DNA from 2 places in the Amycolatopsis sp. NBC_00345 genome. Region 2 is predicted to be linked to the other one. Evidence: riboswitches for the same ligand, from Rfam matches in the RefSeq annotation. Region 2 holds a riboswitch; the other holds the start of a gene.
What was found. A riboswitch is a leader RNA that binds a small molecule or an ion and turns the genes downstream of it on or off. The one in region 2 is predicted to bind ZMP and ZTP.
Positions count from the first base shown of each region.

Region 1 (11,397 bases), 160 kb from region 2:
CGCCAGGCAGCGACGGCGTGTCGTTCGCGGAGGCCTTGAGCTTCCTGGTCGACAAGCGCCCGCAGGCGGACGGCAAGCCCGTCAGTGACCGGGAGTTGTCGCGCTTGCTGAAGGAGATCGACGCCGACGCCTCGCATAGCTACATCTGGATGCTGCGCAACGGCAAGAAGACCGACCCTCGTGCCAGCGTCATTACCGGGCTCGCGCGCTATTTTGGCGTGCCAGCAGGGTTTTTCCTCGACCGCGCCGTCTACGACAAGTGGGTGCAGCGGATCGAGCGAGACGCCGAGCCAGCCGAGGTTCCCGCGCAACGTGGTCGTCGTCGCGGTCAGGCCGCGCTGCTGCGCAGCAGCTTCCCGGGCATGTCCGACCAGGCCCGAGATCTCATCGAAGCCTTAGCGGCGCACGTGAGCGAGCTGGAAAGCGAGGGGCCTGGACGCTCATGACAGAACGCGCCGGATGGCGCTGTCTGCTGCAACAGTTCCGCCGGACACGGCACACCGACCACGTCTTGGGCACTCACCCCGTGACGCGGCTCGACCACGTCCGCGAGCTGGTGGACGCTCTGGAGCTGCCCGCCACCATCGCGCCGGAGGCCTTGGCGGCGAAGCTAGCGCAGTCACGCGGGCGGCCAATCAAGGTCTTGCCGTACCCCGAGGTGATTGTCGCCGGGTTCCGTCACGCGGATGAGCCTCTGCCCTACGGCGTGTGGATCGACGACCCAGCAGCCGACTACGTCTTCTACCGAACCGACACGACGCCGTCCCACCAACGGCACATCATCCTGCACGAGCTGGGCCACATCTCGTGCCGCCACGTCGGCAACCAGGTCGCACGCGACCCGGTCGACGAGGACGAGCCCGATCAGGCTGCCGTCATCGGCGCGGTGAAGCGCGCAGGTGGGTTCGCCGAGGACCAGGAGCAGGCCGCCGAGAGCTTTGCCTACTTGATCGAACGTCAGACCCGCCCCAACCTTTCCGCGACCGGCGAGACGCCGGCCGATCGCTACCGCCTGCTGGAGGACTGAATGTCCCTCGTCGTCGCGCAACTTCAGTCGCTGCTCGTCTGGATCGCAGTCACCGGTGCCCTGGCCTACTGGTACAGATCGTGGCGCCGGTCTCGCACACCGAGTCTGCTGGCGATGGTCAAGGCGCTGGCAGCCCTGGACGTCGCCCTGCTGCTCGGGCTTGACCTCGGTTTCGGCAGCTGGCTGCTCGGGGTTGCCACGCTCCCGAACTACCTGCTCCATGTGTTCACGCTGCTCGCTGCGTACTGGCTCCAGCTGTTCGTGCTGCACCTCGCCCACCCGGCCGCGACCGTCCCGGCCAGAGCCCGTATCCGCACGCGCCTGCTTGCTGGGGCACAACTCGCGCTGCTCGTCTTCTATGTCCTCGGCCCCGTCCATGGAGATCAGACGGCGATCAACGGAGAAGCGGGCAACCCCCTGCTGGCAGTGCTCTACCTCTCCGTGTTCGAGATCTATCTCGGCATCGCGATGTTCGACGTCTTCCACGTCGCACGCCACGCCCGCGAACTGTCCCGCGGCTATCTGCGAACCGGCCTGCGCCTGCTCAGGTGGGGCGGGATCAGCGGCCTGGCCTTCGTGGTGGAGAAGACCCTCTTCTCCGTCGTCCTCGCGCTTGGCATCAACTCGGCTGCCGCCCACGCGATCAACGGCGTCCTCGCCGGAGTCCTGACAACAGCCGGCATCCTGCTGCTCATGGCGGGAGTGACCGTGCCCGCCGTCGGACCGCGGAGCCGCATGCGCCGCGACCACCGCCAGTTGGAACCGCTCTGGCGAGACCTCACCGACTACGCGCCCGAGGTCAAGTTCGAGGCTCGCCCCACCCCGCGCGCCGACATCACCGACCGCGTCCGCCAGCGGCTGACCGAGATCAACGACGTGCTGGTCGGCCCGCTCCAGCCATACCTGGACCCCGCCGTGTACTCCGCCGCCCTGGCGTCCGCCGAGCAGGAGGCCGGCCAAGCGGCGATCCCGGCAGCCGCCACCGCGCAGGCGGTGACCATCGCCACAGCTTTGACCAGCACTCAGCCGGTCAATGCGGACAAGCCGGTAGCGTTCACCTCCGCCAACACGACGGACTACCGCGACGAAGCGTCCTGGTTCGCCTCCGTCGCCACGGCCTACACCCAGCTGACCAGCATCCTGAAGGAGCCTCGCGGCCATGTCGTCGACCCTGCCCACTGAGACGGTGCCCAGCGGGCCCCGGCAGAGCCTGGCCCGTGTTGCCACGGAAGTTCTCGCCCCGTGGGTCTGGGTGCTCGGGCTTCCGCTGCTGGTCGCCTGGCAGGTCACCGGACATCACCTCGGCGAGACCGTGCTCTGGGGACTAATCGTCGGTGTCACCGGCTCCCTCATCCCCATGGCGGTCATCGTCCGCGGTGCCAAGCAAGGGAAGTGGGACGGCCACCACGTCACCAACCGGGCCGGACGGCTCGTGCCGTTCGCCGCCTGCATCGGTTCCCTCGCCCTCGGCTTTATCGTCCTGCTCGTCGGCAACGCACCGCACGAGATGATCGCGCTGGCCGCCGCCGAACTGGTGTGCCTGGTCGTCGCCTTGGCGATCACCTTCGCACTGAAGTTCAAGATCTCCATGCACGCGATCGTCGCCGCAGGCGCGACCGTCATGCTGATGAAGGTCTACAACCCCTGGCTGGCACTCCTCTTCCTTGCCGTCGCATGGGTGTGCTGGTCGCGGGTCGAGCTTAAGGACCACACGACCGCCCAGGTAACGACGGGCGCCGTGGCCGGCATCCTGCTCGGCGGCGGTGTCTACCTCGCGCTGGCGGCAGCCCTGGCGTAGGCGACGCTCATCCCAAGGTTGAGCTTCGAACGGAGCACCGCCAGGATGGCGGCGTGACACGTGTACTGGTTTTGGGTGGGTCCTGGTTCCTCGGCCGCGCGGTCGTTGACGCCGCTCTGGCAGCGGGGGCCGAGGTGACCACCTTCCGGCGGGGTCAATCAGGCGAGGACGCGCCCGGCGTGTCCACAATCCGAGGCGACCGCACAGACGCCGACGATCTCCGGCGGCTCGCCGAGGCCGGCACCTGGGACGCCGTGGTCGACACGTCGGGCTTCGTCCCGAGGGAAACCCTGGCGGTCGCGCGGGCTCTCGAACCGGTTGTGGCGCGGTACGTCTTCGTATCGACGGTGTCCGTCTACCAAGGATGGCCGACTGAACCGCTGACAGACGACTCGCCGGTTCTGGAGACGCCCGCGGACGCAGGCTCAGATTTCGGGTTCGACGGAGACCCTGGCCCGTCCGTCTACGGCTTCACCAAGGCCGGGTGTGAACGCGCGGTCGCCGAGGTCTTCGGCTCTTCCCGCGCTGTCTCCCTGCGCCCCGGCGTAATCCTCGGCCCTCGCGAATACGTGGGACGGCTACCTTGGTGGCTGAACCGTGTTGCGCGTGGCGGACAGGTTCTCGCGCCGGGGCGGCCGGACCGGAGCATCCAGCCGGTGGACGTGCGAGACGTTGCCGCTTTCGCCATGCAGGCAGCCGTCACCGATCTGGCTGGCAGCTTCAACCTGACCGCGGCCGGAGGCGAAACGATGGAGGACTTCCTCCATGCGTGCCGTCGCGCTGTCGGCTCGAACGCCGAGTTCGAGTGGATCACCGATGAGGATTGGCTTGTGGCGCAGGGTGTTGCTCAGTGGACCGAGCTTCCGCTGTGGCGCATCTACTCCGGAGCGTGGGATGTGAGCTCGGCCCGTGCCCGCGCTGCGGGATTCTCCGCGCGACCGATCTCCGAGACGGCGCAGGACACCTGGCAATGGCTCAACTCGTCTGAGGCAGCCGTGGCTCACGAACGAGCTGGCGAACAGGGCATCGCGGCCGACAAGGAAGACCGAGTACTGGCAGCGTGGCGGAGCAGGGAACCGATGTAGAGATCACTGCCCGTCAGTGATCATTCGGACGGTGCTGGTCCGGCTGAGGCTGTGGGCGGTGAAGTCCTCGATCTCGTCTCCGAGCTGAAGAGCCTCGCCCGCGCCGCGATACCGTGCAGTGCCAAGCATCGTGCGTAGGTTCTGCATCCGCAGTGAGATTGCTTCGGTCCGGCGGGAGGAATCGAGGTCGAGCACGGGGCGTAGAGCGTCCTCCGCGCCCGCGAGGTCACCGCGCAGCACTCGGGCGGTGCCGAGGTCGATGCGGGCTCCGGACTCACCGGCCCCCCACCGGGACAGCTCCGGCAGTTCGGCGAACAGGTTGAGTGCCCCCATCGCCTCGATTTCTGCCTGATCGCCGTCTCCGAGAGCGACGAACGCGGCCCCAGCGCACAGGGCGCGGCGTGACCGGTCGAAGCCCAGTTCGCCGCCGATCTCGTCCAGGAAAGCGTCGTTGCCAGCGCGGTCCAGCTCGTCGGCCGCCTTCGCCAGCTCGGTCTGAACCTCCTGCCGCGCGCCGCGGAGCGCCAACGCGCGAGCCTTGACCGAGTGCAGCCGCGCACGGGCAGTCCCGGACGGCGCCGTCTCCAGCGCACCGTTAGCGATGGCGATGGCCTGTTTCGGCCGGCGATCCCAGAACGCTGCCGTGACCTGGAGGGCGCGCGCCCACGCCTGGAGAGACAGATGGTCGATGACGCTCCCGTAGGTATGGGCAGCGCGCGCCTGCTCCTCCGAAACGTGAGGGTGGCCGAGATCCCAGGATACCGATGAGAGCAGTCCGCACACCTGTCCGGCGATCAGGTACAACTCAGCTTTCTGACGCGGCTTGTTCGTCCGGTCGAGCTGTTCGTACACCGTGTTTCGCAGCTTCACCAGGTCCGTCAGCATCTGGCCGGACGACGTCGTGTAGTAGTCCACGGCGGCACGGGCAGCCAAGGCGGCGAGGTTTTCCAGTGCCGACGGGTCGAGTGCCGACGATGATTCGATGGCGTGCTCGGACGACTCGCGGGCAGCGCTCACTATTAGTTCCTCCTCAGTGATCGCGTTGCACGCGATCTCGAACTTGGGAGGGCCGAGCAGATGGTCTACGGGTTCTTCGAACCAGAACTCCAGGACTCGGCACGACACGGGTCGGGGCGGCGGGGCGCCACCGCCGAACCAGCGCTTGGCCTGTCGCTCGGACACGTGCACCGAGCTTTCTTCCCCCGCGCTCGCCGCCTGCTTGGGGAACTCCCGCAGGAAGTCACCAAGCGAGAGATGCCGAGCGTGGGCGAGCTGTTCCAGCCTCGTGCGCGGATCCTTGCTCACCATGTCGTTCCCTCCTTGCCCCCACGGTAGCGATCTTTAAGCCAAATGGGGGGCTGAGCTGGGCGAGTGTCCTCCATATGACCCCTTATGGCCTCGGGATGGCCTCCCAGTGCCTGGTGACACCGCGTGAGGATCGGATCACACCAATTCCGATGCGGGGAGGACACGATGGCCACCTCTGGCCAGCCAGTTCACGGGTACTCCGCACTCAGTCAGCCCGGTGGTTGCGCCGAGTCCCCAACCTCAACGCGACCACCGGGTACCAGCCGGCCGACTGACCAAGCCCGTTTCCGCCGGGCGTGGAGTCGGACGGGCGCTGCCGCCAACGGAGGGCGGCGACGCTAAGTAGGGGCGCAGGAAACAGACCGGCTTGCACATCCGGTCGCCTGCGACGCTGGTCCGCGTAGCCACCGCACCGCCACCCCCTTGGGTTACGCGGACCAGCCCAACCCCGCGCTTTCAATTCCCAGCTATTCCGACGACCAAGGACGCCGAGTCGCAATGCTTCCAGAGATTTCCGACCCCCGACATCGCCAGCTCATGAATGCAGCAGCCCGATACGCGGGCAACGGCTGGGCTGTAATTCCGGGGTCCGTCTGGAACGGTCGCTCCTACACATTGGGCCACACGCCAACGAAAACGGATGGCCTTGTGCCTGCCATGCTTTCCCAGCGTTCCTATCGCGACTGCCGACAGGTTCGTTCGTGGTGGACCGTCGCGCCGTACAGCATCTTGGCTCGGGCGGGCGAGGACTTCGATGTCATCCAGATTTCGGCAGGTCTACTCGGAGCGGCAGTCGAGCATGGTCGACAGTCCGTTGTGCGTAGCCCTATCGCGATCGGTCCGTATGGCGCTCGCGTTCTGGTATCGCCCGGCTCGGAACTTCTTCCAGGCCTGCGGAACCGCATTGGAATCGACATCTTGCCGCCCGGAACTTGCATTCCTCTACCGCCCACACGGATTCGCGGCGGCTCAGTTCGATGGTTACGTGAGCCGTCAGGCCTGGAGTACCGAGCCGGAGACCAACGGCCAGTGCAGATCGCGCTCTTGGAGGCGTATCGACTTTGGGATTTCCAGAATTCGTGCGAACAACGCCCGAACTCCACTTCTTCAAACCAGCATTGAACTCTGATTTCGATGGTGCACTGATGGTGATGCCAAGCATGGAAACTTCTATGTCAAATCAGCAACATCGGAACGATGCTAAAACGTGGCGCGGGGTATTGCATGAGGCGATCGTGCATCAGGTTGGCGAGGACGCTAGGCGACTCGCTGCCAGCGGCATGATCTTCGCCGTGGCGAATTGCGGTGTCGTCTGCGTTGGAGATCTTGATAATACGGATGGAGTTAAATGTAAAACATGCTTTCCGCCCTGGCCTGAAGATTCAGAAACGCAGGTCATTCCCGCGCTTCCTCGATTGCCTAAGCGAGTCCCTCGAAAAGTCCCCCCGCGAAGACAAAAGAAGGCCCGTCGAAATAGTGGATGGTTTGCCGATGTATCGACGACTGATGTGTCGACAATTAGATCGGTCAGCGACTTCCGATTCGAGCGAAAGGGGTAATAATGCCGACCAGCATGCCACTTCCCACTCACGTGAGTCCGGATTCCACGCTCCGGGTCAAAATCGGCGACGCTTGTGGACTGACATGCACGTTCTGCCACAACGAGGGAACGCCTGTCGCGCAAGATAACTACGGGCGAAACGAGGGCAACTTCGTCACGGCTGGACGCTCCGGACGAGTCTCGATCTACACAGCCACCAACCACGTCTCGTTCGTACCCGCCCGCATGCCGGCCGACGCCAGCTTCAGCGATGCACTCGCCGCCCTCAGCGACGCATTGGACTTCACCGAGGTGCACCTGACCGGCGGAGAGCCGACTCTTCACCCTGAAGTCGACGGGCTTACTCGCCTGGCCGTCGAGGCTGGCTTCCGTGTTGGCATGACCTCCAACGGCGAGAACGGCGCGGCGGTTCTGCCGTCGTGCGCCGCGGCTGGACTCGACCGCGTGAACTTCTCCATCTTCGGCACCACCCCTGACGAGCTGGCGGAGGTGCAAGGTGCCAGGTTCCGGAACCCCGGTCGCGCAGCCCGCAAGATAACCGCCTTGAAGCAATCTATTCAGGCATGTGCTGAGAGCGGGGTGAAGGCGACCGCGAACATCGTAGTACCCGACTACCGCCACGCGGAGCGTGTCCACCGCCTTCTCGATGAGTACTCGTCGGATCTGTCGGTGCGCCTGCTGAACTCGCTGGACCACGGCTCAACCTCCATCGAGGCCATTGAGCGAATCCTGCGGGATCGCGGCGCTGTGCCGGTCGCCCGCTATGTCACGGCGGGAGCGTCCGGCTCGCGCACGGCCTACCGGTTGCCCGGCGAACGCCAGGTCTTCTTCAAGCAGATCCGGCCGGTGCGCCTGCCGGACACGTGCACGGGTTGCCGGTTCAACAACGGCACTGACTGCCAGGAGGGCTACTACGGCGTCCGGCTCTACTACGACAACCACGGGCAGTACCAGGTAGGTGTGTGCATTCAACGGATGGACCTGTGCCTGCCGATCGACAAGTTCCTCGCCAGCGGTCTGATCGCCGAGATCAGGGCCCTCCGCGATGGCGAGTGGAACCGGCTCGTCACCCGACGAGCCGGATAACCTGACCGCACGACCAGCAGACAGAAGGGACCACCGTGCCGATCGAGCACGAAGCCAAGATCCTCGACATCGACCCCGCCGCCATCTCCAAGCTGATCCTCGAACAGGGCGGGAGTCAGTTCGGCGAGCAGTCCATGCGCCGCCGCGTCTACGACATCGCGCCGGGTGACCAGTCGAAGTGGATCCGGCTACGCGACAGCGGGAGTACCACAACCCTCGCGGTAAAGCAGATCACGAGTGACGCCATCGACGGCACCCACGAGTACGAGGTCAAGGTGTCGGACTTCGACACCACCGATGAACTGCTCAGAGTCATGGGCTTCACGGCGAAGTCCTACCAGGAGAACAAGCGGGAGCTCTTCAGCCTCGAAGGGGCGGAAGTCAGCATCGACACGTGGCCCCGCATCCCGCCCTACGTGGAGATCGAGGCAGAGTCGAAGGCCGAGGTGATCAGGATTGCGGCGCTTCTGGGCTACGGCCCCGACGACCTGACCGGGGAAAACACGATCAAGGTCTACGCGCGCTACAACATCGACCTCATGGCGATTTCTGACTTGAGGTTCCGACCTCAAGCGTGATCACGCTCCGCAACTATAGATCTTCACTGAGTGAGATAGTTGCCCAAGGGCTTCCGCAGGTCAGCGCGCATTCGATCGAGACATCGCGCTGACCTGCGAAAACCGGGCAGTCATGGCCGTAGCCCTAGTCCGAATTTGACTAAGGAGGCCTTAACGGCTTTTTGCGGCAGAGCGGATCGGCTAACCTGGCCGCGGGCCGTGACTGGCGCTGGGGTGGAGTCACCACCGGGGAGCGGCCCGGCGATCCCGTCACCGCCGCGCGCCTGGGCATCCGCAGCGATCCCCCGGGAGCCGCCATGCCCACGCCGACCACCGCCCGTCTGATGGACGGGCGTGAACTCGCCCGCCGCACCGTCGCGCGGGCCGCCGCCGAGGCCGCGGCGATCACCGAACGCACGGGGACCGCGCCGTGCCTCGCCACCGTGCTGGTGGGTGACGACCCCGCGTCGCACACGTATGTGCGGATGAAGCAGGCCCGCTGCGCGAAGGCCGGGATCTCCTCCCGCCACGTCGGGTTGCCCGCCGAGACGACCACGGACCAGCTCGTCGCCACCCTCACCGAACTGTCCGAAGACGTTGGTGTGCAAGGAATCCTGCCGCAGCACCCCGCCGGTCCGCACATCGACGAGCGCGCCGCGTTCGAGGCGATCGCGCCGGAGAAGGACGTCGACGGGGTCACCGCGCGCTCGTTCGCCGGGATGGGACTGGGGATTCCCGGCTTCACGTCGTGCACGCCGGGCGGGATCGTCCGGCTGCTCGACGAGTACGGCGTCGACCCGGCCGGACGGCGGGCCGTGGTCGTCGGGCGCAGCCCGATCCTCGGGCGGCCGATGGGGATGCTGCTGCTCGGGCGCGACGCCACCGTCACGTACGCGCATTCGCGCACCACAAACCTCGCCGAAGTGGTGCGGGAGGCCGACATCCTCGTCGCCGCCGTCGGGAAGTCGCGGTTCATCCGGGGCGAGGACGTGAAGCCGGGCGCGGTGGTCGTCGACGCGGGGTACAACCCGGGCAACGTCGGCGACGTCGACTTCGAGACGGCGCGGCACCGCGCGAGACTCATCACGCCGGTCCCCGGCGGCGTCGGCCCGATGACGATCGCCGTGCTGCTGGCCCAGACCGTCGACGCCGCCGCCCGCGCGCTGGGCTAAACCGCGGCTGTGGCGAAGTAGTGGTCGAGTTCGAGGTCGGTAAGCAGGTCCGGCCGCTCCGGCGTCCAGTCCAGGAGTTTCCGGGTGCGGGCGCTGGAGGTGGGGTTGCCCAGCACGACCATCGGGGCGAGGAAGCCGAAGTGCTCCGGCACGTCCTCGTCGGCGATGGCGGCGACCGGCACGCCCAGGCGCCGGCCGATGGCCTCGGCGATCCGCCGGAACGGGACGCCCTCGTCGGCCACCGCGTTCAGCCGCGAGCCGGCCGGGGCCGATTCCAGCGCCAGCCGGTAGAGGCGCGCGACGTCCGGAGTCTGGGCGGCGGGCCACTGGTTGGCGCCGTCGCCGACGTAGCCGGAGACGCCCTTCGCTCGCGCGATACCGATCAAGATCGGGATGAAACCGTGGTGGTCCATCGGGCCGTGCACGGTCGGCGGGAGCCGGAGGACCGAGGACCGGACACCGCGCTCGGCGAACCCGATGACGGTGTTCTCCGACTCGACCCGGGGCCCCGAGTCGAGCACGTCGTCCTCGGTGCCGAGCCGCCCCATCCCGGACATGGCGACCATCAGCGTCCCCGCCGTCGTCACCAGCGGCTTCCCGGTGCCGGCCAGTGCTTCGCCGAACGCCCGCACCACCACCAGGTCGTCCCTGATCGCGCCCTCGTAGTCCCCGCTCATCATGGCCTCGTGCTTGAAGGCCAGGTGGATCACGCCGTCGGCCGCCGAAGCGGCTTCGCGGAGGCCGTCGAGGTCGTCCAGGTCGCCGCGGCGCACCTCGACGCCGAGCGCCTTGACCTTGTCGGCCGACTGGTCCGACCGGGCCAGGCCCACGACCTCGTGCCCGGCCGAAACGAGTTCGGGGACAACGGCCGAGCCGACGTGGCCGGACGCGCCGGTGATGAAAACACGCATGAGAACTCCTCCTGGGAAACGGGCCGCCGTCCAGGTGCCGGTGAAGCGACCCTTGACGACACCTGGTGTCATGACACTAGCACGAGACGACACCAGGTGTCATCACCTAGACTGGGCCCATGGGCCGATGGGAACCGAACGCGCGTGAACGACTGGAGCTGGCCGCGCTCGAGCTGTTCCGCGAGCGCGGTTACGACAGCACCACCGTCGCGGAGATCGCCACTCGCGCGGGCCTGACCAAGCGGAGCTTCTTCCGGCACTTCGCCGACAAGCGGGAACTGCTGTTCAGCGGCCAGGAGCTGATCGTCCAGCTGATCGCCGATGCGATCATCGGCGCGCCGTCGTCCGCGACCCCGCTCGACGCGATCACGGCCGCGCTGGTGGCGTTCGACTCGATCTTCGACGGCGAGCGGCGCGCCCTGGCCCGAGAGCGTCACGCGATCATCGCGGACAACGTCGAGCTGCGGGAACGTGAGCTGCTCAAGCACACCACCCTGACCACGGCCATGGCACGCGCCCTCCGCGAACGCGGGGAGCCGGAAGCGGTCGCGAACCTCGCCGCCGAATTCGGCGGTCTCGCCCTGAACATCGCCTTCGCCCGCTGGATCGAGCCGACGGCCGAGAAGGACTTCGCCCCCCTCGCCCGGCAGGCGGTCGACGAGCTGCGGGCCACCACCGCCGCACTCGGCTGAGAGCCCAAGGACTCGTGAGTGTTTATGACGGTTCTAACCGGCATAAACACTCACGAGTCCGGAGCTAGTCCAGCTCGGCGGCCTCCGCCCGCAGGTCCGGGACCCGGCCCGGGTTCGTCCACTCGTACAGCCGCAAGGCGAGCGCGTACTGCTCCCGCGCCGCGTCCACGGATCCCCCCGCCCGGAGGATGCGCGCGAGC
Region 1 covers NZ_CP107995.1:7,293,013-7,304,409, forward strand. Annotated here, with positions in the region: gene OG943_RS32835 (hypothetical protein) at 1-446, shown strand, start outside; gene OG943_RS32840 (hypothetical protein) at 527-1,027, shown strand; gene OG943_RS32845 (MAB_1171c family putative transporter) at 1,028-2,209, shown strand; gene OG943_RS32850 (hypothetical protein) at 2,187-2,825, shown strand; gene OG943_RS32855 (NAD-dependent epimerase/dehydratase family protein) at 2,879-3,910, shown strand; gene OG943_RS32860 (hypothetical protein) at 3,914-5,218, opposite strand; gene OG943_RS48505 (bifunctional DNA primase/polymerase) at 5,756-6,340, shown strand; gene OG943_RS32865 (radical SAM protein) at 6,780-7,865, shown strand; gene OG943_RS32870 (class IV adenylate cyclase) at 7,901-8,443, shown strand; ZMP/ZTP riboswitch at 8,632-8,719, shown strand; gene OG943_RS32875 (bifunctional 5,10-methylenetetrahydrofolate dehydrogenase/5,10-methenyltetrahydrofolate cyclohydrolase) at 8,740-9,594, shown strand; gene OG943_RS32880 (SDR family oxidoreductase) at 9,591-10,505, opposite strand; gene OG943_RS32885 (TetR/AcrR family transcriptional regulator) at 10,625-11,197, shown strand; gene OG943_RS32890 (AfsR/SARP family transcriptional regulator) at 11,262-11,397, opposite strand, start outside.
Region 1: it holds a riboswitch for ZMP and ZTP, as region 2 does, so the genes downstream of both, OG943_RS32875 (bifunctional 5,10-methylenetetrahydrofolate dehydrogenase/5,10-methenyltetrahydrofolate cyclohydrolase) here and glyA (serine hydroxymethyltransferase) in region 2, are expected to answer to the same signal.

Region 2 (11,397 bases):
CGGGATGTCGCTCTTGGGCGCGTTCGCCGGTGCCCACGGCAGGCCAAGCCGGGTGGACACCTTCGGCATCGCCGCCGCGACACCCGCCGCCGCGAGCAGCAGCACCACAACGGCGCCGATGACCAGCAGTTTCTTGCCACGCCTGCGCTTCGGCGGCTCGGCGGCCGAGGAGTGGTCGTACGGGGGCTCCTGGGGCGGCTCGTCGCCGTACCCGCGGTCGTCGGCCGGGTCGTGGTCCTGGCCGTGGGGGACGTACTGACCGGACTGGCCGGGCTGACCAGGCTGACCGGAAAGCAGCGGGAAGCCCTCACTAGGCCGCTCGATCCCGACGGTCGCCTCAGCCGGGAACTGCTCCCCGGACGGGTCGATCCGCATCGGCCGAGCCTGGTTCACCGACCCCGACGCCGAGGGAACAGTCCCCCGCGGCGGCTCGGGCGGCAGGCCTCGCCGGTCCCCCGGCTCGTCGCCGCGCCCCTCCCGCAGGTCGATCTGCTGCGACCAGCCACCGGGCCGCTGACCCGGCTGCCCTTCATTACGGAACTGGTCCTGGTCGCCGCCGGCGCGACCACCTGACTGCCGCGGATCCTCACCGGGACGCTGCCCCGGCTGCCCCTCACCGCGGAACTGGTCCTGGTCGCCGCCGGGGCGCCCACCTGACTGCCGCGGATCCTCACCGGAGCGCTGGCCCGGCTGCCCTTCATTACGGAATTGGTCCTGGTCGCCGCCGGCGCGACCACCTTGCTGTCCCTCACCGCGGAACTGGTCTTGGTCGCCGCCAGGGCGCCGACCTGGCTGCCGCGGATCCTCGCCGGGCCACCGGCCGGGCTGGCCCTGGCCGTCGCTGCGGAACTGGGCTTGATCCTCGCTGCGGAAGCTGTTCCACCGCTGTTCGTCGCGGGGCTCCTCGCGCCGGGCGTCGTCGGATCGCGGGCTGTCGGGCCGCTGGCTGTCGAGGCGTTGGCCTTCGGGGTGCTGCCCGGCTGGGCCTTGGCTGCCGGGGCCCTGACTACCGGGGCCGTCGGGACGTGGCCCGGCCGGACCGCCCGCCAAGCGCTGGCCGACGCCCTCACTGCGGGAGCTGTCCGACCGCTGCTCGTCGGCGGGTTTGGTGTGGTGGTCGATCCAGAGGGAGTCCGGACGGCGCGGGCTGTCCTGGTCCGGCTGGCCGCCGTGACGGTCCGTCCACAGTGACTCCGCCTGCTGGGACTCCGCCTGCTGGTCGCCGCGGCTCTGTGGTTCGCCGGTCAGCTCCTCGCGGCGATCGGTCCAGATCGACGGCGGACGGGACGCCTCGCGTTGCTCCTCGCCCTTCCGAGCCGGTCGCTCGACCGGGACCCACGGCACCTGCTGCGGACGGACCGGCAACTGCTGTGTCGACTGGTCCGGCCGCTCCGGCTGGGACTGCCGATTCTGCTCCCCCGGCGGGGACTGGCGGTTCGACTCGCCCTGCGGCGACTGCCGGTTCTGCTCGCCCTGCGGTGACTGCGCCGAGCCCGGGCCCTGGCCCTGGGACTGCTGCGCCTGCCGGTTCTGCTGTGACTGCTGTTGGGCGCGTTGCTGCTCGGCCGCGCGGCCGGCGTCGGCAGAGCGCGGGTCACCGCCGAGGCGATCGGCGACGTCCTGCCGCGGCGGCTGTTGAGGTGACGGCTGAGACTGCTGCGACTGCGCCCCCTGCGACGGCGACTGCCCCTGCGGACCCCGCGACTGCGCCGAACCCTGCCCCGGCGAAACCCACCCCGGCTGGCCACCCGGTCCCTGCGAGCTCTGCCCCTGCTGACCACCCGGCCCCTGCTGACCACCCGACCCCAGCTGACCGCCGGAACCCTGCTGGCCGCCCGGCACCTGCGGACCCGGCGCCGACGAGCCCAGACCCTGCTGACCGCTAGGGCCCTGATGACCGCCAGGGCCCTGTTGCCCACCCGGCCCCTGCGAGCCCGGCCCCTGCTGACCACCCGACCCAGGCTGACCGCCAGAACCCGGCTGCCCACCAGGCCCCTGACCACCGGCCCCCTGCGCCCCCGGCGCTGCCGCCCCACCCGGGCCTTGCTCCCGCCCGTCATCAGGCGTGTTCACCCCCGGGATCAGGTCCGGCGGGACGATCGGCTTGAACCACGAGCCCGGCGGGCCGGGCGGGCCCGGTGTGACGTTCGGCACGGCGAGCCGGTCGGTGACGGTCTGGCCGGGCTTCGGGATCGGGAGGCGAGCCGTCGCGCCGCCAGCGGGTGACGACGTGTCCTCGTCACCATCGGGCCACATCGGCTGGTCGTTGTCCGGCACCCACCACTCCTTCTCACCTGCCCCGGGAGGGGCCAAGCTCACATGCCGCCTAGCCGACATCCATGGGACCGACCGGCACTGCGTAGTCCACACTAGTGACGTCAATGAGGTGATTACGGTTGCCGCCCACGACGCGTGGGATACCGAGATTCGAGAAGCAGCGAGGACGGCCGTGGAGTTCGACGTCACGATCGAAATCCCCAAAGGGGAGCGCAACAAGTACGAGGTCGACCACAAGACCGGGCGTATCAAGCTGGACCGGACCCTGTTCACGGCGACCCAGTACCCGGCCGACTACGGCTTCATCGACGACACCCTCGGCCAGGACGGCGACCCGCTGGACGTCCTCGTGCTCGTCCAGGAGCCGACCTTCCCGGGCTGCCTGATCCGCTGCCGCGCGATCGGCATGTTCCGGATGACCGACGAGAAGGGCCCGGACGACAAGGTCCTCGCCATTCCGACGAACGACCCGCGCCTTGAGCACCTGCGCGACATCCACCACCTGAACGAGTTCCACAAGCTCGAGATCCAGCACTTCTTCGAGGTCTACAAGGACCTCGAGCCGGGCAAGAGCGTCGAGGGCTCGTCGTGGGTCGGGCGGGCCGAGGCCGAGGCCGAGATCAAGCGCTCCTACGAGCGCGAGACCGATCGCCTCGCCAAGCTCGAGATCGACGGCGCGGAGCACTGACCCGCCGGAGCCGACGCGAAAGGGCCGTTCACTCAAGCGAGTGAACGGCCCTTTCGCGTTTCAGCTGAGCCGGGTCAGTGCGCCAGCGCCAAGGCGGCGGCGTCCTCCTCCGAGCGCTGCTCCATCGCCGACTTGTCCGACAGCGGGTTCTCCTTCAGCAGCCAGACCAGCGCGAAGCCGATCGTCAGCACGATCCCGCCGGCCACGAACACCGTGCTCATCGAGCTGGCGAACCCTTCGAGGATCGGCCGGGCGAGCACCGGGTCGAGCGTCGAGAGGAACGACGTGTCGTTGACGTCGACGCCGCCCGCCATCTGCTTCGCGAACTCCGGGTGCTGCGCCAGCGCCGCCACGTAGGACGGCGAGGCCAGCGCCGAGCGGACGGCCGCCGCGATCCGGTCGCCGACCGTGGCGAACAGGATCGAGAGGAACACCGCGGTGCCCGCCGTGCCGCCGATCTGCCGGAAGAACGTGGCCGACGAGGTCGCCACGCCGATGTCCCGCGGGGAGACGTCGTTGGTGGCCGCCAGCTGCAGTGTCTGCATCGAGGAGCCGAGGCCGAGCCCCATCACGAACGCGATCGCCATGACCACGCCCAGCGGGGTGTCGACGCCGATCGTCGCGAGCCCGAACAGGGCCGCCGCCATCAGGCCGAGCCCGGCCACGGCGAACGCCTTGTAGCGGCCGGTCCGCGAGATCAGCGCGCCGCTGCCGAGGCTGGCGACCATGATCCCGAGCGTCAGCGGCAGCATCTGCAGGCCCGCCTGGGTGGGCGAGGCGCCCTTGACGATCTGCAGGTAGAGCGGCAGCGACATCATCGCGCCGAACATCCCGATGCCCTGGATCACCGTGACCATCGTGGCCACCCGGAACACCGGGCGGCTGAACAGCCGCAGCGGCAACAGGGCGGCGTCGCCCATGCGGCGTTCCTGCAGGATGAACAGCACCACGCCGATCAAGCCCACCGCGTACATCGCCAGCGAAGCGGGCGAACCCCAGCCCCACTCACGGCCCTGCTCGGCGACGACCAGCAGCGGCACCAGGCCGAGGGTCAGCGCACCGGCGCCGAGGAAGTCGACACGCTGCTTGACGCGGACGTGCGGGAGGTTCAGCACCTTGCTGACGACGACCAGCGCGGCCAGCGCGATCGGCACGTTCACCAGGAACACCCAGCGCCAGCCGGTGAGGCCGGCGAACGAGTCGAGGCCGGCGAAGAAGCCGCCGACGACCGGGCCAGCGACACTCGAGATGCCGAAGACCGCCATGAAGTAGCCCTGGTACTTGCTGCGCTCACGCGGCGCGGTGATGTCGGTGATGATCGCCAGCGCGAGCGACATCAGGCCGCCGGCGCCGAGGCCCTGGAACGCGCGGAACGCGGCCAGCTCGTACATCGAGCCCGCCATGCCGCTGGCCAGTGAACCGACGAGGAACAGCGAAATCGCCGTCAGGTACATCGGTTTGCGGCCGAAGAGGTCGGACAGCTTGCCGTACAGCGGCGTCGAAAGCGTCGCGGTGATCAGGTAGGCCGTGGTGGCCCAGGCCTGGAGGCTCTGTCCGTGCAGTTCGTCGGCGATCGTCTTCATCGCCGACGAGACGATGGTCTGGTCGAGTGCTGCCAGGAACATGCCGAGCATCAGCCCGGACAGCACGGTGAGGATCTGGCGGTGCGAAAGCCTGCCGTTCGTCGCGGCGCCCCCTTCCGCGGTGATGGTGTCGCTCATCGGGTCTCCCTGAGGTTCCGGAGTAGTTGCTTGTATCCCTCAACTACTTGCCGGGTGCAACTGTTCCCGAAAAGCTTGTATTGGGCAAGCAAGTTAGACTGTGATGCTCGTCTCCGGCCGCTGACCAGCGAAAAGGGCCGCCCGCGGCAGCGGACGGCCCTCTCGGCGGTGAGCGTCAGGCGGAGTAACCCGGGATGGGGAACGGCGCCAGGAACTCGCGGATCTCGGCCGCGATGGTGTCGAGCGCGGCCTCTTCCTGGGCGGCCGCGGCCGTCACGGTGCGGTCGATCCACTCCGCGACCTGCACCTGGTGCTCCGGCCGGAGCCCGCGCGTGGTGATGGCCGACGTGCCCAGCCGGATGCCCGACGGGTCGAACGGCTTGCGCGGGTCGAACGGCACGGTGTTGTAGTTCAGCTCGATGCCCGCCCGGTCCAGCGCCTGCGCGGCCGGCTTGCCGGGGACGGCCTTGTTCGTCAGGTCGATCAGCAGCAGGTGGTTGTCGGTGCCGCCGGAGACGAGGTCGTAGCCGCGCTCGATCAGGGCGTCGCCCAGTGCCTTGGCGTTCGCGACGATGGCGTGCGCGTATTCGGCGAACGAGGGCTGCTGCGCCTCACCGAGTGCGACCGCGATGGCCGCCGTCGTGTGGTTGTGCGGACCGCCCTGCAGGCCGGGGAACACCGCCTTGTCAACGGCCTTCGCGTGGTCGGCGTCGGACAGGATCATCGCGCCGCGCGGGCCGCGCAGGGTCTTGTGCGTGGTCGTGGTGATCACCTGCGCATGCCCGACCGGCGACGGGTGCGCGCCGCCCGCGACCAGCCCGGCGATGTGCGCGATGTCGGCGACCAGTACGGCGTCGACCTCACGCGCGATCTCCGCGAACTTCGGGAAGTCGATGGTGCGCGGGATCGCCGTGCCACCGCAGAAGATCAGCTTCGGCCGGTGCTGCAGCGCGAGGTCGCGCACCTGGTCGAAGTCGACGCGCCCGGTCTCCTTGCGCACGCCGTAGCGCACGGGGGTGAACCACTTGCCGGTCGCGGACACGCTCCAGCCGTGGGTCAGGTGGCCGCCGTCGGGCAGCGCCATGCCGAGCACCGCGTCGCCGGGCTGGGCGAAAGCGAGGTATGCGGCCAGGTTCGCCGGGGAGCCGGAGTACGGCTGCACGTTCGCGTGGTCGGCGCCGAACACGGCCTTCGCGCGCTCGATGGCGAGCGTCTCGATCGGGTCGACGAACTGCTGGCCCTCGTAGTAGCGCCGGCCGGCGTAACCCTCGGAGTACTTGTTGGTCAGCACCGTGCCGGTGGCCTCGAGCACGGCCTGCGAGACGTAGTTCTCCGACGCGATGAGGCGGATTTTGTCGTGCTGTCGCTGGGCTTCGCCCTCGATGAGCTCGGCGATCCGGGGGTCCGTCGCGGCGAGCGCGGACAGGGCGGGCTGGTGGGTCATGGCGTACTCCGGCTCTGCAGTGGCCCTCACCCAGGCGCGCGGTGCCGGCCTCGTCGTCGCTTCCCGGTGGTGCTCCACCTCTGATGGCGCCAGTCGCAGCTGCGTGCCGGAGTTTAGTCGACGCCGTGGCCGGCCCGGGCCGAGCCGGCCACGCGACCGGCTCGGCTACGCGGGCTCGGAGCCGTCGCGGTGACGGCGCGCGAGCTCCTGGTAGACGCCCGCGTTGTACTCGACCCACATCCGCGCGGAATCGGTGAGCGGCACGAACTTCTTGGCCGGGCTGCCCATCGCGATGGTCTCGGCGGGCACCTCCGTCCCCGGCGTCACGGTCGCGCCCGCGGCGACGAGGGAGCGCGGGCCGATCACGGCCTTGTCCAGCACCGTCGAGCCGTTGCCGATCAAGGCCTGCTCGCCGACGGTGCAGTCGTGCACCAGGCACTGGTGCCCGACGGTGACGTTCTTCCCGATCTCGGTCGGGACTCCGCCGCCGGAGTGGACCACGGAGTTGTCCTGGACGTTCGCGCCCTCGCGGATCAGGATCGGGCCGAGGTCGGCGCGGATCACGGCGCCGTACCAGACGGAGGCGTCCTTCTCGACGGTCACGTCGCCGATGAGGGTGGCGGTGGGGGCGATCCACGCGTCCGGGTGAACCTGGGGGCTGGCGCCCTCGAACGAAAACAGAGGCATGCCCGCACCCTAAGCGGCGTCAGCGATAGTTCGCGAAGCAGAGCGACTCGACGTCCGCGCGCAGGCTTTCGAACGGCCTCGGCCGCACGCGCTGCTGCACCACGGCGCCGAGCAGGTACGAGAGCAGCGCGCGGGCACGGGCCCGCGGGTCGTCGACGTCCAGTGGCGACAGCAGTTCGGTGAGCAGTTCGGTGATCGACGTCAGCATCGCGTCGATGGCCTGCGGGTGCTGCGCGCGGCCCGCGGCGATCCAGTACTCGAACCAGAGGAACGCGCTGTTGGGCCGTTCGGCGAACTCCGCGAGGTACGCCTCGGTGACGGCGAACAGGCGCTCGCGCGGGTCGTCGTGCTTCTCCGCGACGGTGCGCAGGCCGGCCGCGAAGGTGTTGATGTGCGCGGCCATCGCGCGGTCGATGAGCACGTCGATGTCGGCGAAGTAGTAGTGGACCGCGCTCTTGGTGAGCGGCCCGGCGTCGGCGATGGCGCGGACCGTGCACCCGGCGAGCCCGTCTCTGGCCAGCACCACGCGGGCGGCCTCGACGATCTGCTCCTGCTTCTGCAGCTGGTTGGGCGACAGCTCTGCGCTGCGACCGGGTACGGCGCTCACGGTGATCCTCGTTACGTATTTCAGGACGATAGGCCCGAATCCTAGGGCAGACGTCCCAGCTTGCCCCCTCGGGTGAAAAACCGGATTGGCCACCCCGGTCCGCACAGCGGACAATGCGCGGCATGGTGATCTCAGGGGACAAGGGGCTCAGCCCGGCAGCGCGCCGGCAGCTGGAGAAGGAAATAGCCGACCTTCGCGCGCAACGGGCGGCGCTTGCGCCGCAGCCGGGTGAACAGGAACGCACGGGGGACGCGGCGGACCAGGCGGACGTGATCGACCGCGCGGAAGCCGCCGCCAGGTTGGAACGACAGATCGCCGAAGTGTCCGCGAAGCTGGAGCACGGCGCGTACGACAGCAGTCTGCTTCCCGACGGCACGCGCGTGTCCCTCCGCTACGCCGATGGTGACGAGGAGGCGCTCAACGTGGTGACCCTCCCGGGCGAGGACGTGGACTCCTTGACCTCCGACAGCCCGCTGGGCCGGGCCCTGGCCGGCGCCAAGGTGGGCGACGAGATCACCTACCGCACCCCGCGCGGCCAGGCGAAGGCCACCGTCCTCGAGCTGACCCCGCCCAAGGACTGACCACAGTGGACTCGAAGGCCGGGGCCGCCCGCACTGGGCGGCCCCGGCCTTCTTTGCCGTCACGACTCGCGAGCCCCGAAGTCAGCCCGCCCTTCCCGGTGACGCGTCAGTTGGCGCCGCGCTGATCGATCGTCTCCGGCTTGTACGCGTACACCGTGGTGCCGTCGGTGGAGACGTGCCAGACCGCGTCGCAGATCTTGTCGGTCTTGGTTTCCTGGCCGTGCGGCCACCAGTCCGCGGTCAGCGTGGGCGCCGTCTTCGGGGCGGTGCCCGGCAGGCAGGTGCCCGGCAGCTTGGTGCCGGCGGACGAGTAGCGCAGGATCCGCTCCGAGCCGGTCGTCCGGATGACCTCCGAGACCGGCTTGGCCTGGTCCGGCACCCAGCCCGGCAACTGGGCGTCCCGATTGGCCTTGCCCTCCATGCCGGTCAGGTAGTCGACCGTCTTGACGTGGCCGTTCGCCTTCTCGGTCACGGCTTGGCTGAGGCCACACCCCGCCAGCGCACTCGCCACCGCCACCCCGGCGACCGCCGCGCCGACCCGGACCGTCCTCTTCCCGATGAGACTCATGGGACCGAGTCAACTGCCCCAAGGACCCGGTCACATCGGCCTTCCGGCCCGTCGCTCCCGGCCATTCGACCGACTCCGGGCGACCTCGGCCCGGCCGGACGGTGGCAAATTCACCCCTGCCGCGCATCGGGGTTCCCGGAGCATCTCGCGGGCCTGTGCCAGCATCACCCGATCTGGAGAAGAGCGGGCAATCGCGGCTACCGAGCCGGACGCCGGCCCAGCCTGAGCGAAGGGGAGCCGACCGATGACCGACCACGCGGCGGAGCACACCCGGCGACGGATGCCGGTCTGGGGATTCGTCGTGGTCGTGCTCGTCTACCTGGCGCTCATCCAGGGCCTCGGCCTGTTCCTCACCCGGGACACGCCGATCGTGTACGCCGGCCCGACCACGGTGAACGAGTTGTGGCGCAGCATCACTTTGCCGGTGGGCGCGTCACTGGTGTTCGTCGGTCTCGTCGTCGCGGCCCTGCGCTGGTGGCGGCCGGTCGCCCGCGACGACCGGCCGGTGCGGCGGTGGGTGCTCGCGGTACCGGTCATCATGCTGGCCATCGCTGTACTGGCGGTCAATTACGGCGGGCTCGCGGACCGTGGCCCCGGCTTCACCGTCCTGCTCCTGCTGAGCACCCTGCTGGTCGGGTTCGCCGAGGAAGGCATGTTTCGCGGCATCGGGATCGCCGTGTTCCGCGACAACGGATTCACCGAAGCGAAGGTCGCGCTGTGGTCGACAGTCGTGTTCGGCCTCGCCCACGCCACCAACCTGATCAGCACCGGGCCGAAAGCGTTCGTCCAGGTCCTCGTGGCCGCGCTGTCGGGCTACTTCCTCTACCTGATCCGCCGCCGCACCGGTGGCCTGCTCATCCCGGCGATCGCGCACGGCCTGTGGGACTTCTCGCTGATCTCCAGCTCGGTCCGGCCCGGCCAAGGCTACTTCGGGCCGTTGCTCAACGTCCTCGGTCTCGTCGTGCTCACCATCGTGGTTCTCGTCCGCCGCCGGCACATCGAGCCGGAAGCCCATCACGGAAACCCCGGGTAATCCGATCGGGTACACAAAAACAGCCAGGGACCTTCCGGATTCCGGAAAGTCCCTGGTCAAGTGCGGAGCCGCCTAGGGGAATCGAACCCCTGACCTATTCATTACGAGTGCCCCATACATGGCATAATATGTCCTCGACCAGGCACTTCAGTTCACAGTCCATGGACCGAGCTGCCTTGAACTGCCCTGATGCACCCTGGTTCGGGCCACCGTCCGGGCCACGCGACATGTGTCCGAACTCACTCATCTCGCCTTTGACGCGCCTGTCGGACCCGTCACCGACAGTCGCCGCCCTGAGCACCCTCGAACCAGCCTAGGTCGGCGCAGCCGAAGCTCGCCTCAGGCGAGGCGTACAACTGGGCCGCCATTGCGCGAGCCCCGAACCCGTGCACCGACTCGCCGACGTCATCGCTGGACAGTCGCATAAAGGGCGACATTGTTGGATTATTTCATCCTTCAAATAGGGATCTATTCAATCTAACTCTGGTGACCTTCCTCGATTCGACTCCACTCGGGGTAACTAGTCCGCTACGGTTGTCAATGCAGAATCGGCGAGCTCGGCCAGCCGACTACGCCGAAGCGATGACGGGGTGCGAGGGGAGCATCGTATGGGAACAGCGGGTGGCAGCTCGCCGCCGGATCGACACGCGCAGACGCCCGAGGACATCGACCAAGCGATGGGGAACGCGCGCCTGGCAGCCATGCAACACACACCAGGCCAGCCCGGCTCCCCATGGACTCCAGACGTCTTCGCCGGCGCAGGTGTGTCCGCCGATGCGACGAACTCCGCGAGCCAGAGTGGATACCGATTCGATCCTGGGAATATCACCAAATTGATATCCCGGTGGGAGAATGTGCTCCAAGGGTTGCAGGATGACCAGAAAATTCAGGAAATGGCGTTGGCTGCCGCGCAACCGCCGTCGCCCGACCAACCCGCAGTTCAGCAGGCACGACTAGCGCAAGCGTCGATACAGGAAATGATCGACCATAATGTTTCGATGCAGCGCAGCGCTTTCGCATACATCAATGCATTAAAAAAAGCAAACGACAGCTACACTCAACACGATGCCGACGTCGCAGAAGCTCTCGGAAAAGTCAATCCGAGCAATCCCCCCACCAGTGGAATGTATCAATAGGACGGCCGTGAATCGCTATCAAATTCGCCTTACAGTAGCCAGCGCGGCAAGCGTCGGGGTTGTTCTCGTCGGCGGATGCTCCGGCTCGACTCCGGGGACGGCAAATCCGGCACCTCCAGGAGTCAGCCAAAGTGGTCCGTCCACCTCGACTGGAAGCCAGAACGTCGAGGCCCCTAAGGTTTCCACTCCGCTGACCGTGGACAAGTTCCTTGCGGATCCGTGCAGCATGCTGACACCGACACAGCTGTCCACGATGCAGCTCAGCCAGCCGAAGGCTGATTCGGCTTCCAGCGGGATTGGCTGCGGGTGGCGGTTCGGCGATGGATACACAGCCGTCAGCGCATCGTTTCTGACCACCGTCAAGGACGGTCTGACAAATGCCTACAGGCAAAAAGACACCGGATATTACAAAGATGGCTACTTCGAACCGACCGTCGTGAGTGGATTTCCGGCAGTACTGGCGAACACTGCAGATCGCCGCGATCAAGGGCAGGTCACCATGCTGGTTGGCCTTTCGGACCAAACTGAAATGCTGGTGCTGATTCAGGGCACGCCCGGCAGCAATGCCACGACAGCAGCCACGAATGTGACAAAAGCTATCCTGTCCACCGTCCAGGGGGCGCAGTAACATGGCGGGACAGTCGATGTCCGGGCA
Region 2 covers NZ_CP107995.1:7,453,533-7,464,929, forward strand. Annotated here, with positions in the region: gene dacB (D-alanyl-D-alanine carboxypeptidase/D-alanyl-D-alanine endopeptidase) at 1-2,277, opposite strand, end outside; gene OG943_RS33600 (inorganic diphosphatase) at 2,450-2,965, shown strand; gene OG943_RS33605 (MDR family MFS transporter) at 3,040-4,686, opposite strand; gene glyA (serine hydroxymethyltransferase) at 4,862-6,130, opposite strand; ZMP/ZTP riboswitch at 6,152-6,237, opposite strand; gene OG943_RS33615 (gamma carbonic anhydrase family protein) at 6,296-6,817, opposite strand; gene OG943_RS33620 (TetR/AcrR family transcriptional regulator) at 6,837-7,424, opposite strand; gene OG943_RS33625 (GreA/GreB family elongation factor) at 7,547-8,005, shown strand; gene OG943_RS33630 (hypothetical protein) at 8,112-8,573, opposite strand; gene OG943_RS33635 (CPBP family intramembrane glutamic endopeptidase) at 8,818-9,606, shown strand; gene OG943_RS33640 (hypothetical protein) at 10,215-10,742, shown strand; gene OG943_RS33645 (DUF3558 domain-containing protein) at 10,672-11,370, shown strand; gene OG943_RS33650 (hypothetical protein) at 11,387-11,397, shown strand, end outside.